Regions from separate parts of the Paenibacillus sp. FSL L8-0470 genome, predicted to be linked through region 3. Evidence: predicted binding sites of a transcription regulator. Region 3 holds the regulator's gene; each other region holds the start of a gene.

What was found. Region 3 encodes Rex, which represses fermentation and respiration genes when NADH is low (regulators of the CRP and FNR family bind a similar motif). Its sites were predicted from a motif close to TTGTGAAATATTTCACAA; they were not measured.
Region 1: the regulator Rex is predicted to act here: its motif matches at 1,494-1,511, upstream of NST99_RS08565 (phosphoketolase family protein).
Region 2: the regulator Rex is predicted to act here: its motif matches at 1,407-1,424, upstream of nirB (nitrite reductase large subunit NirB).
Region 4: the regulator Rex is predicted to act here: its motif matches at 1,392-1,409, upstream of NST99_RS09125 (flavocytochrome c).

What each region holds. Positions count from the first base shown of each region.
Region 1 covers NZ_JBBOZM010000001.1:1,841,561-1,844,748, forward strand. The annotation lists gene NST99_RS08550 (methyl-accepting chemotaxis protein) at 1-68, shown strand, start outside; gene NST99_RS08555 (hypothetical protein) at 224-403, opposite strand; gene NST99_RS08560 (GntR family transcriptional regulator) at 639-1,361, shown strand; gene NST99_RS08565 (phosphoketolase family protein) at 1,626-3,188, shown strand, end outside.
Region 2 covers NZ_JBBOZM010000001.1:5,166,423-5,169,610, forward strand. The annotation lists gene nirB (nitrite reductase large subunit NirB) at 1-1,302, opposite strand, end outside; gene NST99_RS23695 (hypothetical protein) at 1,529-2,290, opposite strand; gene ric (iron-sulfur cluster repair di-iron protein) at 2,427-3,095, opposite strand.
Region 3 covers NZ_JBBOZM010000001.1:4,875,894-4,879,081, reverse strand. The annotation lists gene dinG (ATP-dependent DNA helicase DinG) at 1-1,654, shown strand, start outside; gene NST99_RS22305 (redox-sensing transcriptional repressor Rex) at 1,744-2,436, shown strand; gene NST99_RS22300 (amidohydrolase) at 2,423-3,188, shown strand, end outside.
Region 4 covers NZ_JBBOZM010000001.1:1,999,780-2,002,967, reverse strand. The annotation lists gene NST99_RS09125 (flavocytochrome c) at 1-1,374, opposite strand, end outside; gene NST99_RS09120 (DUF4367 domain-containing protein) at 1,617-2,774, opposite strand; gene NST99_RS09115 (RNA polymerase sigma factor) at 2,756-3,188, opposite strand, start outside.

The DNA.
Region 1 (3,188 bases), 3.0 Mb from region 3:
ACTTGCATCAGATAGCGGAGCTAAGGCAGCTTGATGAAGAGGGAGATACAGCCGCCCGGCGTGAATAAGGCCCGTTTGTAAAGAGCGGTTTTAATGGTAAGTAAAAAGGTCCGCCGCGTGAAATAAGTCAATAAAACAACCCGCAGTAAGGATTATTCCCTTGCTGCGGGTTGCTTGCGTTCTTGTCTAAGTCAGTGTGTATGTAATATAGATAGACAGACGTTTAGTTTTTATCAATAAGTTCAAGTTTTTCAAGGATCTTTATTGTTGTTAAGGCGGATAACTGAACGGCCAATTCAACGCTTTCTTTCTGAATTCCATCCTTCTCAATAGCATCCTTGTTCTCTGAGAAGACTTCTTCAGTTACTTGGCTGATCAGACTTTTGACGATTTCAATATGCATAATAAACTCCCCCTCTCCGGAAAAATAGCCACATTCTTATATTTCGGCAGATCATCAGGTTTTTCTTTGAAATAAAACTTCCTCATTTAGCAGAAATCGGGTGGAGAAAAGTATAAACCATCTCATTATTATGATATAGTTAATATTGATTTTTAATCCATACCCTTTCGTTAGTACAGAAGAGGTTGTTTGAATACATATCAATTGTTACAGAAGACCTGAGAGGGAGTACTCCATGACACAATTTGTCTACAAGCAAATAATTGATGACCTTAAAATGAAAATCTTTGCTGGACAGTTTGCGGATATGCGATTACCCGATGAACGCAGTCTTAGCGAAACGTATCAGGTTAGCCGCAGCTCCATCAAGCGCGCATTAACCAAAATGGAAAGCGTCGGAATCATTTTCAAAAAACGAGGTTCAGGCACGTTTATTAACCCCTTATACATAAAAAACGAATCCATCTTCAATTACGAAGGTTCCAATCTGGGTGTCACCGACAATTTCCAGATGCATGGCAAGAAACCTAAAGTCAAAGTATTGAATTTCGAAGTCATTCCGCCAACCAAAGAATTGCAGCGGGATTTGTTCCTGGGGCCCCATGATTTTGTATACAAAATCGTCCGCTTGCGCCTGTTCGATGATGATCCCTTTATGATAGAGACGGGGTATATCCCGATAAAAATCGTCCAGGATTTAAACCAGACGATTATCGAGGGCTCCATTTTTAATTATCTGGAAGACTCGCGGAACCTGGCCGTAACCAAATCATTTTTATCTATTTTTGCCGAGCCGTCCTTGTCCACGGATCAGGAGCTGCTGCACTTGAAAGAAAATGAACCTGTTGGCATTATGGAGGGGATTTTCTTTTTGGACAATGGTACTCCCTTTGAATTTTCCCATATGCGGTTTCATTATCAATATTTGAAATTTAATACGTTTGTTTCTGTTCATTAAGGAGCAAAATAAGACCGGGAATTTTCCCGGTCTTATTTTTTTGTATCCTTTACTTTTTTGTGGATGTAACGTATTTACATAAATTTCAATATAACCGTGTTCTGACAGCCTTTTTCCTGAGTTTTTCATACTATGTTCAAATTTTCACAAAATTGGACCGTATCACTTGTCAAAAAGGTTGTATTTATTTTGAGCAGAGGTATGATGTATTTGTAGAGAAAAAGAATGGCAATAAGCAACAATATATATATAGGAGTGGATGAAATGGGATTATCAACCATGAAAGTCGATTATTCGTCTAAAACGTATCTGGAAAAGCTTGACGCATATTGGCGTGCAACCAACTACATTTCGGTAGGTCAGCTGTATTTGAAAGACAATCCGTTGTTAAGAGAACCTTTAAAAGATGCTGACATTAAGATTAAACCTATCGGACACTGGGGTACTATTCCGGGCCAGAACTTTATTTATGCCCATTTGAATCGTGTTATTACTAAATATGATTTGAACATGTTCTATGTTGAAGGTCCGGGTCATGGCGGTCAGGTCATGGTTTCGAATTCCTATCTGGACGGAAGCTATACTGAGATTTATCCGGAAATTACGCAGGATATCCCGGGTCTCAAAAAACTGTTCAAACAATTCTCGTTCCCTGGCGGCGTTGCTTCCCATGCTGCACCAGAAACTCCTGGATCTATCCATGAAGGCGGCGAGCTGGGTTATTCTTTATCCCACGGCGCTGGCGCTATTCTGGATAACCCGGATTTGATTTCTGCTGTTGTTGTGGGAGATGGTGAGGCTGAAACCGGACCACTGGCCGCATCATGGTTCTCCAACCGCTTCATCAACCCTGTCACAGATGGCGCTGTTTTGCCGATTCTGCACTTGAACGGATTTAAAATCAGCAACCCGACGATTCTGTCCCGTCAATCGAAGGAAGAAATCACCGCTTACTTTACAGGCATGGGCTGGGAGCCGTTTTTTGTTGAAGGCGAAGACCCTGAACATATGCATCCGGAAATGGCGAAGGTACTCGATACCATCGTCGAAAGAATTGCAGCCATTCAAAAAAATGCGCGTGAAAATAACGACCTTACCCGCCCGGTATGGCCGATGCTCGTCTTCCGTTCCCCTAAAGGCTGGACTGGACCGGCAGCATGGGACGGTGTGCCGAATACCGGTTCGTTCCGTGCCCATCAGGTGCCAATTCCGGTTGACCAGAAAAATATGAAGCATGCTCCAGCTTTGCTTGAATGGATGAACAGCTACAGACCGGAAGAATTATTTGATGAGAACGGCCGCTTGAACGCAGAGCTTGCCGAAATCCTGCCGACAGGCGACAGACGTATGGGGATGAATCCTGTTACCAACGCTGGCAACCTTATCAAAGATTTGCGCCTGCCGGATTTCCGCGATTATGTGCTTGATAACTCCGTTCCAGGTAAAGTAGTAGCCCAGGATATGGCCGTTCTCGGAAAATACCTGAAAGAGGTTGTCCTGCTCAATGAAGATAACCGCAACTTCCGGATTTTTGGACCGGATGAAACGATGTCCAACCGTCTGGGACCTGTGTTTGAAGTGACCAAACGCCAATGGCTGGATCAAATTAATGAACCTAATGACGAATTCCTCGCCTCGTATGGCCGTGTGATTGATTCCCAATTATCGGAGCATCAGGCGGAAGGACTGCTGGAAGGTTATGTACTAACCGGACGACATGGCTTCTTTGCAAGTTATGAAGCTTTCCTGCGTGTTGTGGACTCGATGATTACCCAGCACTTCAAATGGCTGCGTAAAGCAACCGATCAAGGCTGGCGCGCTGATATC
Region 2 (3,188 bases), 290 kb from region 3:
AACGATCGCCTTCTTGGTCACGCCGTTGCAGCCGCAGACAATCTCCTCATCAGCCATCGCTTCGACTGACATGCCTTTTTTTGCACTGCCTCCGCCGCAGCAGCCCGTGCCCATTACTTCGCCATAAATTTCGTCGGTCATTTCGGTGCCCTGCTTGACCAGCTTCTGCAGACTGGCGGACTCAGTCACATCGCCGAACAGGACTGCTCCGACAATAATATTGTTTCTGAGCAGAATTTTCTTATAGGTTCTCTTCCATTCATCTTTTGCCGAAATGACGGTATGTTCCGCTGTTTCAGTGAAATCACCGGCAGAGAAGACATCCACTCCGGAGATCTTCAGCTTGGTGGCTACGACAGAACCTTCATACGGCTGGGTGGAGGCGCCGCACAAATGCTTTGCCAGCACCATCCCCTGCTCGAACAGCGGAGCTACCAGCCCGTAGCAGGTGCCGCGGTGCTCTGTACATTCTCCTACAGAATAGACATCCGCCATCGAGGTCTGGAGATAATCGTTCACGACAATTCCGCGGTTAACTGTGATGCCGCTGTCTTTGGCCAGTTGGACGTTCGGTTTGATTCCGACAGCCATCACTACAAAATCTGATTGCAGCTCGGTTCCATCACTGAAACGCAGGCCGTTTACCCGTTCCTCCCCGGTCAGCTCAACCGTCTGTTTGCCCATGGCAAACTTCACACCCTGGCGCTCAAGCTCGGCTTGAAGCATGGAGGAAGCAGTATGGTCAAGCTGACGCTCCATCAAATCCTCCAGCAGATGTACGACGGTAACATCCATGCCGAGGTTCACAAGTCCTTTGGCTGCTTCAAGACCAAGCAGTCCGCCGCCGATCACCGCAGCTGTGCGGTATTGCTGTGCCGCAGCCAGCATGGCGTCGCAATCCGCAATGTCACGGAAGCCTACAACTCCATCCTTTGTGCTGCCCGGTACAGGCAGAATGAATGAATTTGAGCCTGTTGCAATAATAACTTTATCGTAAGGAACCGACATTCCATTATCTGTAATGATCTGACGGGAGGCTTCATCAATCCGGACAACAGTGGTCCCAGTATGCAGAGTAATATTGTTATCCTCATACCACTGGCGGTCGTTCAGAATGATATCCTCAATGCTCTTGCTTCCTTCTAGGACATAGGACAGCATGATCCGGTTGTAGTTGGGATGAGGCTCGCTTCCAAAGATCGTAATATCATAAGCGCCGCCAAGCTTAAGGATCTGTTCGATAGTGCCTACGCCAGCCATACCATTCCCTATCAAAACTAACTTTTCTCTCTCCACGGTCACTGTTAAGACCCTCCTCAATGCTTCTGGATTTCTTCATATACATCTCTGATAACAAAATTATACGTTTTAAATTTGAAGAGCATTTGTGATTCAAATCACAATAAATGTGAATGTTTTCACATATTTTTATGCCAGCTTATGTTAGGTTTATTGGTCAAAGAAAAATAGCCAGCTTCCCTTATGCTTCCTCTTGCATTAAGGAAAACTGGCTATGATATTTATCCTCTTACCGGAGAACCAGTGAAATCTCGAGTAAATCTTGAGGTCTCAGCTTCATATCAATTCCGCTGTCAAGCAGCGTCTTGTCGTTCACCTTCAGCTTCCAGTCTTCACTGGTGAGCGGAGTGTACCCCATGACCGTGAGTACCGTCTTGTTGTCTTCCGCCAACTGAACAATTCCGCTGCTCTTCAGCAGACCCCGGACAGACAGGTCCTCGCTATAAGATAAAATATGTGAATGTGTCAGTTCAGGCTGCTCACTCCCGCCGTTCACCGTAAGAATAATGGGCAGAAGCGGGGCATCTCCGGCTGCCGGCTTCGCAGTAATAACAATCGCCTGCTCCCGCGAGACTGGACTATTCCAATCGGTTATGATTTTGCCGCCAAGCTGAATCTGCCAGATCATGTCCGGGGCAAGAAAAATTTTATTGACTGCCAGTATGCTAAATCCGTCTTCGGCAAAAGTAACGACACCGCTACTCTTCAGCAGCTCTATAAGCGTTATTCCTGGCTTGTATGCTTCGACGAGCTGTCTCCCCGAGTTCCCTGCCAGCTCATTATCACCGGCCATTAGTGAAAAAGCCGGGCCTGCAGCCCCGGCTGCGGCATTGTTTCCGTTCGTATCTGAACCAAATGACGAGCATCCGCCTACCGTCGCAATGATAATTAAACCTACCCATAAACGCCACAGAAATTTCGTGGACATTCCCGGCACCGCCCTCTTCCGCCCGATCATAACCTCAATCATTTTTCTCAGGTCTTTAGTCATTATGTATACTATCTTTTAAGAATAACGCAAACTAGCTTTGTTCTCAAACGATAAATTCAGGTTTTTAATCTGGCAGCGAGACGGTACAGAATAAAAAAAAGTCCCCGCAGGGACTTTGAGAACAACATGCTCTATTTTACTGATAACGCAGGAACAAGATGTTATTCTCCAGATGCACATGCTCGAAGGTCATTCCCTCTAGCTCCTCCAGGCGGGCATAGGTCAGGCGGTAGGTTGTGCAGGCATGCTCTGGCGGAGTGAAGTCGTTTGTAACTCTGCGGAGCTCCCGCAAAATCTCACCCGCTCCATCATGTTCTTCTTCCAGTGTATGCAGCAGCCCGCGCAGCTCGGCCAATCCTTCTTCGCTCGGATTCTCGGAGTAGGCCAGCATCTTAGGGAATTCGGATTCTTCCTCCTTCGCTGTATGCTGGAGCAAATCTTCCCGCAGGAGGTTGAACAACCGGTAAACTTCAGCCAGATGCGGAGAATCCTCGCCATGGACGCGGAATACCTTGGTTACATTCTGACTGATCAGGGGCAGCTCTTCGCGCAAGTAGTGGTGATGCTTGCCCACAATATACTCAACCAGCTCAGCGGAGGATGCCTCATTCCAGGCAGTGTCCACATCAAGCACCGGATGCTCTTTCAGCAGCTTATGCAGATCTGCAAGCAGTGTCTCCGAATCAAGCCCTTTCTCAGCTGCCACTTCGGCCAGCGGCTTTGCGCCCCCGCAGCAGAAATCGATCCGCTGTCCCTTGAAATAATCTGCCGCCTTCGGGAATTGCAGTACAATATCTCTGACCATGTCCGCTCCGGTAAATTGGATAGGCGCTGCCGCAGAATCGCTTCCCGCATTGTCCCGTGTTCCTGTAATTGTATTATTGAATTGATTGGCCGT
Region 3 (3,188 bases):
GGATTTCTGGGAGACGGTAGCCAGTGATACCGATTCCTGTCTGGGCCGTTCCTGTCCGTGGTTCCGCAAATGCTACTACCACCGGGCCAAACATGAAGCAGGGATTGCCGATGTGGTCATTACCAATCACTCCAAGCTGTTCGCAGACGTCAAAGCCGGGCACCAGCTGCTTCCGGCTTATGAGCATCTTGTCATTGACGAGGCCCATCATTTGGAGGATGTGGCGGGCAAGCATCTGGGCATGCAAATGAAGTATTTCACGGTAGCTCACACGCTTACAAGGCTGTATAAAGACAGCCGCAGCGGCCAGCTGCCGGCACTGCGTCAGACTCTGCAGTCCTCGGGCAGTGAGCAGGCTTCGGAGTGGAGCGGCGTAATTGATAAAATCTATCCCGACCTGCTTACCGTGAAGGAAACTTGGGATACACTGAGCGACAAGCTGTTCGGCCTATTGCCCGAACGCAGCGATGCAGCGGCAGGTGAAGCCGGCCAGCTGGTCACACGCCTGCTTCCCGGCAGCAAGCCCAAAGATTGGGAAGAGCTGGCGGCGCTGGAGAATACGCTGCACTTAGCCCTGAGCGACATCATCCGCAGGGGTGACAAAATGCTCAGCGAGATGCGCGATACGGAGAGTCAATCGTCTTCGGACAGCCTGGTGACCGATATCGGAGGCTTATTCAAGGATTTGGCATCCATCCGGGAACAAATCCGCTTCTTTATGGGTCTCAGTGACGATAATATCGTGTACTGGATGGAAGGGAGCGGCAACTACCGGGGCAAGTCGCTTCAGCTCTACGCCGTGCCTGTCGATGTAAGCAGCCAGCTCAAGGATCTGTTCTTCGACAAGAAGAAGAGCATAGTGCTGACCTCGGCCACGTTATCGGTCGACAAGTCCTTTCAGTTCATGATTGACAACCTTGGTCTTTCTGAAGCCTCAGAGCAAGGGCGTCTCATGACATCGCTGCTGCCTTCACCGTTCAAGTACCGTGAACAGGCGCTGCTTGTCATCCCGCGCGATTTCCCCAGTGTTAAGGGCAGCGTAGGCGATGCGCGTTTTGTAGACAAGCTGGTGCATTCGCTGGCTGAAGCGGCGGCGGCGACCAAGGGGCGGATGCTGGTGCTGTTCACCTCCTACAAAATGCTGCGCCAGGTTTATGATCCGCTGAAAGAGGCCTTGGCTTCCCAGGACATTACGGTTTTGGGCCAGGGTGTGGAGGGAGGCAGCCGCAGCAAGCTGATCCGGCGTTTTCAGGACAGCTCTGCATCGGTATTGCTTGGAACAAGCAGTTTCTGGGAAGGAGTCGACATCCCTGGCGAGGCGCTGACCTGTCTTGCGATTGTAAGGCTGCCGTTTCAGCCGCCGAATCATCCGCTTGCTGAGGCAAAGGCAGAGCTTCTGCAGGCCCAGAAGAAGAATCCTTTTATGAAAATGTCTGTTCCACAAGCAGTGATCCGGTTCAAGCAGGGTTTTGGACGATTGGTTCGTACAGCGCAAGACCGGGGAATTGTTATTGTATATGATACCAGGGTCATCGAAGCTTATTACGGGAAGTACTTCCTGTATTCACTCCCTGGTCCGAAGATGGAGCACATGCTTACCGATCAGATGGTTCCGCGGATTGCGGAATGGCTTGACGAGGGCGGCGTTTCCTAATCTGTCATTGTTTATAAATTTTTTTTATCTCTTTGTGCCATAGGCTGTGTCCCGTTCGTGGAGCGGGCACTGCACGTGGTTATCATACGATATCGCGTCAGTGCAATTCTAAATTAGGAGGAGAAAACATGAAATCGGATAAAATATCGGAGGCCGTCGTTCGCAGACTCCCAGTGTACCTGCGTTTCCTGAACGATCTCCAAAAGCGTGAAATCTCAACCGTTTCTTCTCAGGAACTCGGGCAGAAGCTGGACCTTAATCCGGCGCAGATTCGTAAGGATCTGGCCTATTTTGGTGATTTCGGCAGAAAAGGCATTGGATATGACGTGTCTTATCTCATCGAAAAGATCCGTCATATTCTGAAGCTGGATCAACAAATCAATGTGGCCCTGGTAGGTGCCGGTAACCTCGGTCATGCCTTGTCCAATTACAATGCTTATCTGAAGGATACTATGAAAATCACCGCTGTATTTGATTCTTACGCTCCCAAGATTGGACAAAAGATCAACTCTCTTACGGTTCAGCCAATGGAGGAGCTGAGTCAGACCATCCGTGATCAGGGAATCCGGATCGGGATCATCACTGTACCGGACAGCGAGGCACAGAATGTGGCTGATATTCTGGTAGAATCGGGCATCGAGGCGATCCTGAATTTTGCACCGGTCATTCTGAAGACACCTGCAACCATCCGGATTCATGCTGCCGACTTTACGACTGATCTGCAAAGTCTGGCGTATTATTTACATGATGGAAAGGAAGGAATTACAGATGAGCAGCAATAAGATGATAATTGCAAACGGACGTTTTCTGGTTCCCGGAAGCGAGAAGCCGGTCCTGAGCGGTTATATGACTATAGAAAATGATTTGATCACATACATAGGGGAAGAGAAACCCGTTTTTGAACAAGGCACAGTGACGCTCGACGGCAGCCGCCTGCTGTTCATGCCGGGTCTGGTCAATACCCATGGCCATGCTGCGATGTCGCTGCTGCGCGGCTACGGGGATGATATGGTCCTTCAAGCCTGGCTGCAGGAGAAAATGTGGCCGATGGAGGAGAAGTTTACGGGAGATGATGTCTACTGGGGCACTTCCTTATCCGTTCTGGAGATGCTGAAAGGCGGCACAACCACCTTTTTGGATATGTATGATCATATGGACCGGGTGGCCGAGGTGGTCGAACATTCCGGCATCCGTGCGGTGCTGATGCGCGGTGTTATTGGTCTATGTCCTGAAGAGGTGCAGAACCAGAAGCTTGCGGAAGCTGTTGCGTTCGCCCGCAACTGGCACGGCAAGGCTGACGGCAAAATTACAACCATGATTTCACCGCATGCCCCGTATACTTGTCCTCCGGACTTTTTCATGCGGTTTGTGCAGGCAGCACATGATCTGGACCTGCCGATGCATACGCATATGTCGGAAACGCTGCGTGAAGTGGAGCAGAATGCCGCTGATTACGGCCTGCGTCCTGTAGCGCACCTGGAGAAGCTGGGAATGTTCACCCGCCCGTCCTTAATCGCCCATGGTGTCCATCTGA
Region 4 (3,188 bases), 2.9 Mb from region 3:
GTTAATTTTTACGCCGCCCATCGTGTAATGAATCCCGGGGCCGATTTTAATTGCATAGTATGGCGAACCGGACAAGTCATTGTCCATTCCTGTAGTTCTGCCAAATTCAGCATCCTTTTTATTCTTCACTGAGCTGTTCCAGGTATCCAGTGTCTTTTGCAGCTGATCTGCCGGGACATTCATTTCTTTGGCCAATGCCTCGATAGAATCTCCTTGGATCACAAAGCCCATCTTTTCGTACTGTTCAATCGCTTTAACACGGGTCTTTACGCCGGAATCAAATACAAGGAAAGCTGATTTCTCAGGAAGTGTATTGATTGCAGCTGTGACTTTGTCCCGGGTGTCCAGTTCATTGGTGAACCGTCTGCCTTCACTTGAGACAAGCAGAGCGCCTTCACCGCGGACAGCTTCCCCAATGAGATAGGATTTCTCCTGCTGCACCGTCGGGTGAACCTGAATTTGATCCATATCGACTGTAGTGCCGCCGAGCTTCTCAATCATCTGGATGCCGTCACCGGTGCTGCCGATCTGGTTTGTAGTCACATATCCTTCCAAGTCAGGTCTCACTTTAGAAATCATATCCATATTTGCGCCGAAACCGCCGGTCGTCACAATTACAGCAGCTGCTGTAATTGTTTTTTCATCCTTTTGGTTAAAGAGGACTTTAACGCCGTTTGCCTTGCCGTCTTTTTCAGTTATCTCCTTGACATCCGCGTTCACAAAAAGCGGGATGCCTTTTTCTTGTACGTTTTTCACCAAACCTTTGACAAGGTATTGTCCAACCGCTGAACCATCTTCAGGACGGTGTGTACGTTTTTCCTTCATCCCGCCAGTAATCGTGATGTTGTTCAAGCGAATTCCGATGGAATCCAACCAATCAATAGCGCTTGCTGAATTGTCAACGAAGAAACGGAGCATTTCTTTATCGTTGGTATCATGACCGCCTTTTAATGTCTCTTCATAAAATAAATCATTGCTGTCTTCAATGCCCTGCTCTTTTTGGAATTTCGTTTGCGAAGCGTTCATTCCGGAAGATGACTTTGTTGTATTCCCGCCGGCAACCGGCATTTTTTCCAAAATAACCGGATTCATGCCCTTTTCTTTTGCCTCAAGTGCAGCAGACATTCCAGCCCCGCCTGCACCGACAATGATAATATCATATTTATCTTTTAATTGATCGAACGGTGTATAGCTTGCTTCGGATGCCCCCGAAACGGCTTCAGTTTCTTTTGGCGCGTTTGTCGCGCTGTTCTTGCTCTTGTTCTCATTTGCTTTGCTGCTGGTATTGTTGTTGCTGTTTCCGTTACCGCATCCAGCGATAACAAGCATGACGGAGAGAATGAGAAGAAGAGCAGCTGCTGTTTTCTTTTTCATGTGTAATCTTTGCCCCCTTGTGCATATTTTCACAATAATCATAGCGGCAAAGATGCTGTTCTTGGAAGCTTACGTAATTAAAAAAAACATTTAGTAACTAAAGTAACTGGATTTTGCTGCTGGGGCAGCGGAACGCTTACGGAAGATGGAATATGCAGTCCTTCGCACATGCAAAAAACGCTCGAGGGCTGTCCCGCTATCATAGATAGCGAAACAGCCCTGAGCGTAATATCTGCGTTCGTTTAATTCATCATACCGGCAGCAATGCGGATGACCTCATCCTTGGTCAACTCAGATTTCTCCTGGCGAACCGACACATTATAGACGATCTGCGCTTCGGGGTCAGACCAGACCAGATTATACGTATACCCCATGTCGATCTCCTTGTTGCTGGAGTTTTCGAGATAAATGAGCTGCTTGCTGCCAATCTCAATATTCTCCACCTTTGTCGTTTTGGTCCACGACAGCGGATATGCCGGTTTAGCTTTGTCATCAACACGTGAGGCACTGATTCTCACCTGAACCTTCCCCTTCTTGTACACCAGTGAAGAAGAAAGATAGGCAATGTTCTCCGCCTTCTCCACTCTCCAGGTCAGCCGGAAGTTGTCTCCCAGGTCTCTCACGCTTCCGCCTTCAAGCTGCTTCTCATCTGGAACTTTTATGAAAGAAGGCCTGATGGCCGCCTCGTCCAAGGCATACCCTTCCGGCATATACCCCGGCTGCTTCACTATCGGAGCGTTGTGCTTCTCTACACTGGCCTCATAGGCTGCATAGTCCTTGAACGTGATCGGCGGACGGTACATGTTAAGACTACGATCTTCTTTCCGGTCTTCACGTGTGATAACATAGGTAGCATACTCTCCAGGAAGCAGCAGCTTCTCCAGGGTGTTGAAGCCCTTTGAATATTTCATGCTGTAGAGTTTATTCTCTTTGTAGCTTTCATCCTCTGTACTCAGCTGTACCCCGGGAGGAAAGGGAATCAAGGGTTCTATCGCCTTCTCTATCATACCACCTGATGTCGTCGCCGGAAGCGGCTTATACGGCAGCACCTTATACTGAGCTCCAGCCCCCTGCCGGACTTCACCGGAATACTGGGTATAGCCGCCGCCCAGCAAGACCAATACAAGGAGTGCCGCCACCCAGCCCTGCACCGGAATCCGCAGGAATCTCCTCCGGCCCCGCCCAGCCGCGCCTTCTGTCTCCAGCCTGCGCATCACGTTAGGACCCCCTTCGTTTGGCGGAAGTGTCTGAAGCGCTGTCTTCTCTTCTGCAGCAGGTAAGGTCCCGCCAAGCCCGAGCGCTTTCATTACCGGTCCATGAACATCAACGGGGATCAAATTGGCCGAACGGTCTCCATCCTTCAGAAACTGCTCCTCCGAAGTCAATTCACTCTTGCCCATAATTGTTTCTCCTTTCTCTCAATCGCTTTTTTAAGTTTGCCTCTGGTCCGTTCATATCTTTTGCGTGCGGTAGCCGTACTGACGCCCAGAATTTCGCCGATTTCCGCAAACGATTTATCTTCATATATTCGCAGAATCAACAAGTTCCGGTCTTCCACATCAAGCTTCCCCAGAGCGGCCGAGACCGGCTCGCTGAACAGGCGGTTCTCAACCATTTGTTCGGCGCTGTTCACCGCAACGTCCTGCCGGAGCAGCTTGCGCAGCTGAAGCTGAAATTTCTGCCGCCGCAACTGATTCAGACAATGGTGGTAAGCGATCTTGTAGAGCCACGATACGAAATCCGCCTGCGGCTTGTATTGCCCGATATTCTGATAAGCCTTAATCAGGACATCCTGCACCGCATCCTCCGCCTCT